3 regions of the Massilia sp. GER05 genome follow, and region 3 is predicted to be linked to each of the others. Evidence: riboswitches for the same ligand, from Rfam matches in the RefSeq annotation. Region 3 holds a riboswitch; each other region holds the start of a gene.

Region 1 (3,231 bases), 2.8 Mb from region 3:
ATGCCCGCCTGGCCCGTGCCTTCCTGGCGCGTGTTCAGCGCCATCAGCGACACGCTCCAGTCCAGCGCCGGCGTCGCTCGGCCCTGCGCGGTCAGCTCGATGCCGCGGTGCGTTTCGCGGCCGTTGCGGACGAACGTGTTGTTCGCGTTCGTGTATTCCAGGCCCTGGCGGATCTGGAACAGGGCGGCCGACAGGTTCAGGCCATTGCCCAGCGCGGCCTTGGCGCCGATCTCGACCTGGTGCGAACGCTGCGGCGCCAGCACCGAATTTTCGTTCGTCGTCTGCATCGGCGCGATGCCGCCGTGCTGCAGCCCGTGGCTGACCGCGGCGTACACGTTCCAGTCGCGCGCGGGGCTGAAGACGAGGCCCACGTTCGGCAGCAGGAACGCGTCGTCGGCGTGCACGTAGCCGGTGGCGTCGTCGACGAATTCGCTGCGCTTGATCTGGACGTGGCGCAGGCCCGCGTGCAGGGTCAGCCGGTTCGTCAGGCTCACGATGTCCTGCGCGAACACGGCGCGTTCCTCGTCGCTGCGGCGCTCGAACACGGGGCCCGTCACGCGGTCGGCGGCGACGTGCGGCGTCACGAGCGGGTTCCAGATATTGCTGTACCCGACGTAGTCGTAGACGTAGTCGCCGAAGCTGTCGTGGCGCTCCGAATACGACGCGCCCAGGGTGAGCGCGTGGCGCAGCGCGCCGGTCGCGAACTTGCCCTGCACCTGCGCCTGCACGCCCCACGGCGACTTGCGCTCGCCCGTGCTCTGGTAATCGTAGACGTCGTAGTCGCCGTTGCCGCAGTAGCCCGGATAATAGCCCGCGCCCTCGTTGCTGCAGCCGTAGGGGAACGCGGTGAAGTCGTCGCGCTTGAACCAGTGCTTGTTGCCGGACACGGTGGCGGTCCAGTCCTGCGCCAGCTTGTATTCGAAGCGCAGGCCCACGTTGCTGTCCTTCGTCGTGACGGGGCGCGTCCACGGCTGGTCGTTCAGGAGCATCCTGGCCGACACGCCGGTCGGCAGCGTCGTGCCCTGGATCAGCTGGAAGCCGGGCGCCGTGATCTGGGCCTTGCGCTGGTAATCCATGTCCAGCTGCAGCAGCGCATCCGGCGTGATCTGCCAGTCGAAGGCGGCCGACACGAACTGGCGGTCGCCGTTCGCGCCGCGCACGTACGGGTGCAGGTCGGCGGCGGCCGCGTTGATGCGGTAGCCGAAACGGCGGTCCTCGAAGCGGCCGCCGAGATCGACGGTGCCGTACAGGGTGCCGCGCTCGGACACTTCCACGGTCGCGGAGCGCAGCGGCCCATTCGTCGGGCGCTTGGTCACGTAGTTGACGATGCCGCCCGGCGTGGCGATGCCGGCCGTGAGGCCCGCGAGGCCTTTCAGGATTTCGAAGCGTTCCTTGTTCTCCAGCGGGATCTGCGTATCGCCCGGGATCGCGAAGCCGTCCTTGCGATAGCTGTAGTTGTTGTCGAGGGCGAAGCCGCGGATGGAGAACTGCTCGGCATAGCCGACGGCGTTGTAGGCGTCGGCGACGGATGCGTCGAAGCGCACCGCCTCGGTCGTCGAGCGGATCGACAGGTCCTGCATCTGCGTGCGGCCCATGGAGATGATGGAGGCCGGGGTGTCGAACAGCGACGCTTCGCCGAAGCCGCCGACGCTGGCGCGGTCGACGGCGATGAAGCGGTTGCCCGTCACGACGACTTCGGCGACGGGGTGGGTGTCTTGTACCTGCGCGCAGGCGACGTGCGCGTACGCTTGCATCAGCGCGCAGGCCAGGATGGAGTACTTCAGTTGACGGTTCATGGTTTGCTCGTGTTCGCGCGCCGGCGATGGGCGCGCTGCTTTTTCTTAAAAGCCGGAGCCAACGGGGGAAGGGCAAACAAGGATGGGAACTGCGTTGCGCTTTCCTTCGCTGGCATTATCCAGATCAGGTACGAAGGGTATCTCTCACCCGGGAAGCGAACTCCCAGGACCCCTAGCGAAGGCGCGAGTGTAGCACAACGCGCCCTGTCGTGATGGTTCAGACAATAGACATGTTGTAAAGCGGATGGTTCCGCGATCAGGCGGCGCCGTCCAGCACCTCGCGCGCCACGTCCAGCGTGACCTCGCCGGTCTCGCCCATGCGCGTCATGCCGTGCGCTTCCAGTGCGGCGATCACGGCCGGGATCGCATCGCGGCCCAGGCCATAGTCGGACAACTTTGTCCCCACGCCCATGGCACGGAAGAAGTCTTCCGTGCGGGCGATGGCTGCCTCGATGCGCGCGTCCTCGTCGCCGCTGTGGAGGTCCCACACGCGGGCCGCATATTGCAGCAGTTTCGCCCGCTTGGCCGCGCGGCGCACGCGCAGCATCGACGGCAGTACGATCGCCAGCGTCTGCGCGTGGTCGAGGCCGTACAGCGCGGTCAGCTCGTGGCCGATCGTGTGCGTGGACCAGTCCTGCGGCACGCCGGTGCCGATCAGGCCGTTCAAGGCCAGCGTGGCCGTCCACATCAGGTTGGCGCGCACGTCGTAGTCGGCAGGCAGCGCCAGTGCTTGCGGACCGTCTTCGACGAGCGTCAGCAGCAAGCCTTCCGCAAAGCGGTCCTGCACCTTGGCCTGGGCCGGGACCGTCATGTATTGCTCCATCACGTGCACGAACGCGTCGACGACGCCGTTGCCCACCTGGCGCGCGGGCAGCGTGTAGGTACGGGTCGGGTCGAGGACGGCGAACTGCGGGTACACGGAGCGCGCGACGAACGCGAATTTTTCCCGCGTGCGCTTGCGCGTGATGACGGCGGCCGCGTTCATCTCGGACCCCGTCGCCGGCAGGGTCAGCACGACGCCGATGGGCAGCGCCGCGTGCACGTTCTTGGCGTGCTGTTCGAGGATGGTCCACGGGTCGGCGTCGAGCATGGCGCCCGCCGCGACGAACTTGGTGCCGTCGATGACGGAGCCGCCACCCACGGCCAGCAGGAAGTCCACGCGTTCGCGGCGGACGAGCGCGATCGCTTCGGATAACGTTTCGACCGTGGGATTCGGCTCGATGCCGCCGAACTCGAACACGGTGCGGCCGGCCAGTGCGGCCATCACGGCGTCGAACGTGCCGTTGGCGCGGATGCTGCCGCCGCCGTACAGCACGAGGACGCGCGCCTCGGACGGGACCAGTTTGCCGATGCGCTCGATCTGGCCGTCGCCGAACAGGATGCGGGTGGGATTATGAAAGTCGAAGTTGTGCAAGGTGATCCTCTGGTTTTGCTC
Region 2 (3,231 bases), 2.5 Mb from region 3:
GCCGGGCTGGCCGATGCTGACGGAGACGTTGGTCTGCGCCAGGGCCGGGAGGGAGGCGGCGCACAGCGCCACGCCGAAGATCAGGGCTTTCATAGGATGACCTCGTTGTAATGTTTAAGTGAAGTTTATCAAATGAAAGCATATGCACAATTCGCTGCAACACCTGCTTACATTGTCGTTCCGGGCGGGATTACCACAAACCGCAGCGCAACAATTCCACTGCAGTAAGTGCGCAGCTACAATCGCGGCCTCAACCACTGAAAGGCTATCGATGTTCGCAAAATACACCGTGCTGGCCGCGGCCGCCCTGCTGGCGGCGGGTGCCGCCAACGCGCAGGTCGGCGTAACGGCCGACCTCGGCTCCACCGGCGTGGGCTTCCACGTCGTCGTGCCGATGGAAACCTATTTGAACGGCCGCTTCGGCGCCAACTACTTCCGCCACAACTTCGACAAGACGTCCGACGGCGTCGACTACGACATCAAGGGCAAGCTGCAGACGTTCGACGTGCTGTTCGACTGGTACCTGACCGAAGGCAGCACCTTCCACCTGACCGGCGGTCTCGTCTACAACGGCAACAAGTTCAATGCGAAAGCGAAACCGAACGGCACCGGTGGATTCACGCTGAACGGCCACGCGTATTCCGCTACCGACGTCGGCCTGCTGACCGGCCGCATCGACTACCGCAAGGCGGCGCCCTACCTGGGCATCGGCTGGGGCAACGCGCTGGCCCGCTCGTCGCACTGGACCACGAACATCGATCTCGGCGTCTTCTACCAGGGCAATCCGAACGTCCAGCTGGCCAGCGTCGGCTGCACGGTGTCGAACACGGTCTGCAAGGCCCTCGCCAGCGACGTCGCCGCGGAGCGCCTGCGCCTGCGCGACGACGTGGATGCGCTGAAGGTCTATCCGGTCGTGCGCGCGAGCATCGGCTACCAGTTCTGACGATGTGACCGGCGCGCCGCGCGCCCCGGCGTTGCGCTACGATGCTGCCAAAGGAGGCGCATCATGAACCATCGCGCACGCTGGAGCCTGCTGCTCCTGGCCTGCCTCATGCTGGTGGCCTGCCAGGACCGGCGCGAACCGGTGAAGCCCACCGTCGTGCCGGCCGCGGCCGCCATCGCCGTCACGGCCTGACCGCGCGATCGCCGCGCGGCCTGCCCGCCTTCCGGCCCCGTCCGCGGGCCGGTGTCCCCGTGCATCCTCGTGTTAGAATCTTCCCTGCCATAAGGCAACGCTAGGGGTCCTGCAGCCGCCACCGCGGCCGCGGGTGAGAAACACCCTCCGAACCTGATCTGGGTAATGCCAGCGAAGGGAAGCATGCGGATTCCGGTCGCGCACCGGCTCCGGTTCTCCCTTGCCGGCTCCACCCGTCGCACTTACGAGGAGCCGCATGCATCGTCCCGTTTTCCATCTGGTCGCGCACCCATGAACGTGATCGTCCTGGGCGCCGGCGTCGTCGGCACGGCATCCGCCTGGTATCTCGCAGAAGCCGGCCACGACGTCACCGTCATCGAACGCCGGAGCGGCCCCGCGCAGGAAACGAGCTTCGCGAACGGCTGCCAGATCTCCGTCTCGCACGCCGAACCGTGGGCCACGCCCGCCGGCCTGCTGAAGGTCGTGCAGTCGCTGGGCCGCGCCGACGCGCCGCTGCTGTTCCGCCTGCGGGCCGACCCGCTGCAATGGCGCTGGTGCCTGCAATTCGTGCGCGAATGCGCGCCCGGCCGCGTGGCAGCCAACCTGCGCCGGATCGTCGCCATGGCCGAATACAGCCGCCGCAGCCTGCAGGCGCTGCGTGCGCGCACCGGCATCGAGTACGACAGCCTCACGCGCGGCATCCTGCACTTCTACACCGACGCCCGGGAATTCGAGCGCGCCTGCCACGCGGCCGCCGCGATGCGCGACCTGGGCTGCCCGCGCATGACGGTCGATGCCGACGAGGCCGTGCGGATCGAGCCGGCCCTCGCGGCCGTCCGCCGCAAGCTCGTCGGCGGCGACTTCACGGCCACCGACGAATCGGGCGACGTCCACCGCTTCACGACGCAGCTCGCGGCACACGGCGCGGCGGCCGGCATCCGTTTCACGTACAACACGACCGTCACGCGCCTGCTGGCCGAAGGCGACCGCATCCGCGGCGTGGAAATCATCGATGCGGACGGCCGCCACCGCGTGCTGCATGCGGACGCCGTCGTCGTCGCCCTTGGCAGTTTTTCCGTCGGGCTGCTGGCGCCGCTGGGCATCCGGCTGCTGATCTATCCAGGCAAGGGATATTCCGCCACCTACCCCATCCTCGACCCGGACGCGGCGCCCACGGTCTCGCTGACGGACGACGGCCACAAGCTCGTGTTCTCGCGCCTCGGCGACCGCCTGCGCGTGGCCGGCACGTGCGAACTGAACGGCTACACGCGCGACCTGAACCCCGTGCGCTGCGACGCGATCACGCGCCGCGTGCGCGCGCTGTTCCCGGACGCCTGCGACTACGACAACCCGACCTACTGGGCCGGCCTGCGCCCGCTGACGCCCTCGAACGTCCCGTACATCGGCCGCACGCGCTACGCGAACCTGTACCTGAACACGGGGCACGGGACGCTCGGCTGGACGATGGGGTGCGGGTCGGGGCGGGCCATCGCGGACATCGTGTCGGGGAGGACGCCGGAGGTGGACTTCGCGTTCACTTGCGGGGCGTGACAATCGGCGTGTTTTGCGGCGCGCGAGCCATGCTACATTACCGTCTTTACACGACAAGGCAGCAATGAAAAAGCTATTCGAAAAATACCGGTGGGTCGAACTCCCCTGCCTGTTTTGCGCGATGGCGCTGGCCCATGCGCTGCTGCGCGCCGCCGGGCTGGACGCCGCACTGCCCGGCCACGGTTCTTCGCTCGCGCAGCTCGCCGCCTGGACCTGCTGCGTCTTCGCCGTCGACCGGGCGCTCCGGTTCGCACTGTGGGCCGTCGTGCTCGTCGTCGCGCCCGGGCGCGCCGCCGATATGCCTTGAAGCCGGCTTGAAGAATCCGGCGGCCGTCATCCGCGTCCTGTACGCGGTCCAGCGAACCTGGGCACCGCAACTCAACCCGGCGCGTCGTCTCTGACGAACCGGCCGCTGCGCACCAGCGCCCGTTCGATGTCGGCCACGACCCGGTCACCCCCGTCGCGGGCATGAATGACACAGGCCCACACGTCGTCGTCGATCTCGTAGCATCCGCCCGCGTACGACCATGCGCCCACATAGCGGT
Region 3 (3,231 bases):
TTCGCGGCGATGCCCTGGCCGGCCGCGTAGTCGCGCACTTCCTGCGTGATCTTCATCGAGCAGAAGTGCGGACCGCACATCGAGCAGAAGTGCGCCACCTTGGCGGAATCCTTCGGCAGGGTCTCGTCGTGGAAGGAACGCGCCTTGTCCGGATCGAGGCCCAGGTTGAACTGGTCTTCCCAGCGGAATTCGAAACGGGCTTTCGACAGCGCGTTGTCGCGGATCTGCGCGCCCGGATGGCCCTTGGCCAGGTCGGCCGCATGCGCCGCGATCTTGTACGTGATGATGCCGTCCTTGACGTCGTCCTTGTCGGGCAGGCCCAGGTGCTCCTTCGGCGTCACGTAGCACAGCATCGCGGTGCCGTACCAGCCGATATTGGCGGCGCCGATGCCGGACGTGATGTGGTCGTAACCCGGCGCGATGTCGGTCGTCAGGGGGCCGAGCGTGTAGAACGGCGCCTCGTGGCACTGCTCCAGCTGCAGGTCCATGTTTTCCTTGATGAGCTGCAGCGGCACGTGGCCCGGACCCTCGATCATCACCTGCACGTCGTGCTTCCACGCGACCTGCGTCAGCTCGCCGAGCGTCTTCAGTTCGGACAGCTGGGCTTCGTCGTTGGCGTCGTAGATCGAGCCCGGACGCAGGCCGTCGCCCAGGCTGAACGCGACGTCGTACGCCTTCATGATCTCGCAGATCTCTTCGAAATGCGTGTACAGGAACGATTCCTTGTGGTGGGCGAGGCACCACTTGGCCATGATCGAGCCGCCGCGCGAGACGATGCCCGTCAGGCGGTTCGCGGTCATCGGCACGTAGGCGAGACGCACGCCGGCGTGGATGGTGAAGTAGTCGACGCCTTGCTCCGCCTGCTCGATCAGCGTGTCGCGGTAGATGTCCCACGTCAGGTCCTCGGCCTTGCCGTGCACCTTTTCCAGCGCCTGGTACAGCGGCACCGTGCCGATGGGGACGGGGCTGTTGCGGATGATCCATTCGCGCGTTTCGTGGATATGCTTGCCGGTCGACAGGTCCATCACGGTGTCGCCGCCCCAGCGCGTGGCCCACGTCATCTTCTCGACTTCCTCGCCGATCGACGACGTCACGGCCGAGTTGCCGATGTTCGCGTTGATCTTCACGAGGAAGTTGCGGCCGATGATCATCGGCTCCGATTCCGGGTGGTTGATGTTGTTCGGCAGGATCGCGCGGCCTTTGGCGATCTCGTCGCGCACGAATTCCGGGGTGATTTCACGGGGAATGCTGGCGCCGAACGACTGGCCCGGATGCTGGCGGCCGATCATCTGCGCCATGCGCTTGCCCGTGGGGCCGGCGGCTTCCAGCGCGGCGAGGTATTCCTGGCGGCGCAGGTTTTCGCGGATGGCCACGTATTCCATCTCGGGCGTGACGATCCCCTGGCGTGCATAGTGCATCTGCGTGACGTTGCGGCCGGGGACGGCGCGGCGCGGCTTGCGCTGCAGGTTGAAACGCAGCTCGGCCAGCTTCGGGTCGTTCAGGCGTTCGACGCCGTAGTGCGACGACGGGCCGGCCAGTTCTTCGGTGTCGCCGCGCTCGCGGATCCAGTCGGCGCGCAGCGGGGCCAGGCCGGAGCGGATGTCGATGGCGGCGTCGGGATCGGTGTACGGCCCGGACGTGTCGTAGACCCACACGGGCGGGTTCGGTTCATGGCCGAACGATGCGGGCGTGTCGGACTGGGTGATCTCGCGCATCGGCACGCGGATGTCCGGGCGGCTGCCCGTCACGTAGACCTTGCGGGAATTGGGCAGCGGCGCGACGGCGGCGGCGTCGACGGTGGCGCTGGCGGAGAGGAATTTCGGATCGGCGTTCAAGTGCACTCCTTGTTGGTCACTGAGGGGCACTTCAAAACCGTCGCGAGCGGCAGCAATTTTTGTCCGAGACGCGGAGCTGTACGCTAGTACAGCGAGCATCGCAGGGCAAAAATGCAACGCGCAGCAGGTTTGGAAGTTCCCCGTAAGATCGGCGATCCAGCTGGAGGAGATGCGGAGAATACGTGCAGCGAACGTGCGCGTCGACTCTGTAGCTTCCCTTCGCTGGCATTATCCAGATCAGGTTCGGAGGGTATTTCTCACCCACGCCGTTGATGACGGCGCAGGACCCCTAGCATTGGCGTCGTTTCGTGCAGTCCACGAAACGACGGGACGGAGTGTACGCGGGTTTTATGCGCTTGGCAAACAGGAACCGCGGGTGTGGATTGGTGCATACTATCGGCCTGACTCTTCAGATCCCATCAGAACGAACCGATCCATGGCCCTCCTAACCCATCTGCTGCTGTACCCGATCAAATCCTGCGCCGGTATCGCCGTCCGGTCCGCCACCGTGCTCGAATCCGGCCTGTTCGCACTGGGCGTGCACGACCGCAAATGGATGCTGGTGACGGAAGACGGCCAGTTCCTCACGCAGCGCGAGCATCCGCGCATGGCGCTGCTCCGGCCGCTGCCGGATGGCGGCAGGCTGCGCGTCCATGCGCCCGGCATGGATCCGCTGGTGTTGCCGCTCGCCTGGGACGCGTCCGCGCCGAAGCGCACGGTGAAGATCTGGGACGACACGGTGGACGCCGCCGATTGCGGCGACGCGGCGGCGGACTGGTTTTCGAATGCGCTGGCAACCTCGTGCCGGCTCGTGCGTTTCCACCGCGACGTCGTGCGCCCGACGAGCACCAAGTGGACGAACGGCGTGGAAGCGCGGACGCGTTTCGCGGACGGTTATCCGCTGCTGCTGATCGGCCAGGCGTCGCTGGACGACCTCAACGCCCGCCTAGTCGCGGCCGGCCGCACGGCGCTGCAGATGGACCGCTTCCGCCCGAATCTCGTCGTCGACGGCATCGATGCCTGCGAAGAGGATTTTCTCGCGACGCTCACGATCGGCGACGTGGAGATCCGTCCCGTGAAGCCGTGCGCGCGCTGCCCGATCCCGTCCATCGACCAGGCGACGGGCATTCCCGGCCCGGATCCGCTGGACATCCTGCAGACTTACCGCGCCAATCCGCGCATGGATGGCGCCGTGTGCCTGGGCATGAACTGCATCGTGACGGCGGGGGCCGGCAACGAGCTGCATCTCGGGCAGGAATTGACCACCGAGATCGCGTTCTGATGTCCGTGTGGGCACGGGGTGCCACCGTACGGATTGATGTTCGCGTGGGCACGGGGTGCCCACCCTACGGCATCGCTACATCGTAGGGTGGGCGGCCCCCGCCCACGCGAACGC

Evidence for each region. A riboswitch is a leader RNA that binds a small molecule or an ion and turns the genes downstream of it on or off. The one in region 3 is predicted to bind thiamine pyrophosphate.
Region 1: it holds a riboswitch for thiamine pyrophosphate, as region 3 does, so the genes downstream of both, ACL58G_RS14395 (TonB-dependent siderophore receptor) here and thiC (phosphomethylpyrimidine synthase ThiC) in region 3, are expected to answer to the same signal.
Region 2: it holds a riboswitch for thiamine pyrophosphate, as region 3 does, so the genes downstream of both, ACL58G_RS23210 (D-amino acid dehydrogenase) here and thiC (phosphomethylpyrimidine synthase ThiC) in region 3, are expected to answer to the same signal.

Annotation. Positions count from the first base shown of each region.
Region 1 is NZ_CP178858.1:3,207,915-3,211,145, forward strand. Features, by position in the region: gene ACL58G_RS14395 (TonB-dependent siderophore receptor) at 1-1,796, opposite strand, end outside; TPP riboswitch at 1,881-1,980, opposite strand; gene ACL58G_RS14400 (iron-containing alcohol dehydrogenase) at 2,053-3,210, opposite strand.
Region 2 is NZ_CP178858.1:5,234,420-5,237,650, forward strand. Features, by position in the region: gene ACL58G_RS23195 (hypothetical protein) at 1-93, opposite strand, end outside; gene ACL58G_RS23200 (hypothetical protein) at 272-943, shown strand; gene ACL58G_RS23205 (hypothetical protein) at 1,007-1,135, shown strand; TPP riboswitch at 1,228-1,332, shown strand; gene ACL58G_RS23210 (D-amino acid dehydrogenase) at 1,427-2,686, shown strand; gene ACL58G_RS23215 (hypothetical protein) at 2,751-2,993, shown strand; gene ACL58G_RS23220 (hypothetical protein) at 3,065-3,231, opposite strand, start outside.
Region 3 is NZ_CP178858.1:434,633-437,863, reverse strand. Features, by position in the region: gene thiC (phosphomethylpyrimidine synthase ThiC) at 1-1,835, opposite strand, end outside; TPP riboswitch at 2,033-2,136, opposite strand; gene ACL58G_RS01905 (MOSC domain-containing protein) at 2,272-3,117, shown strand.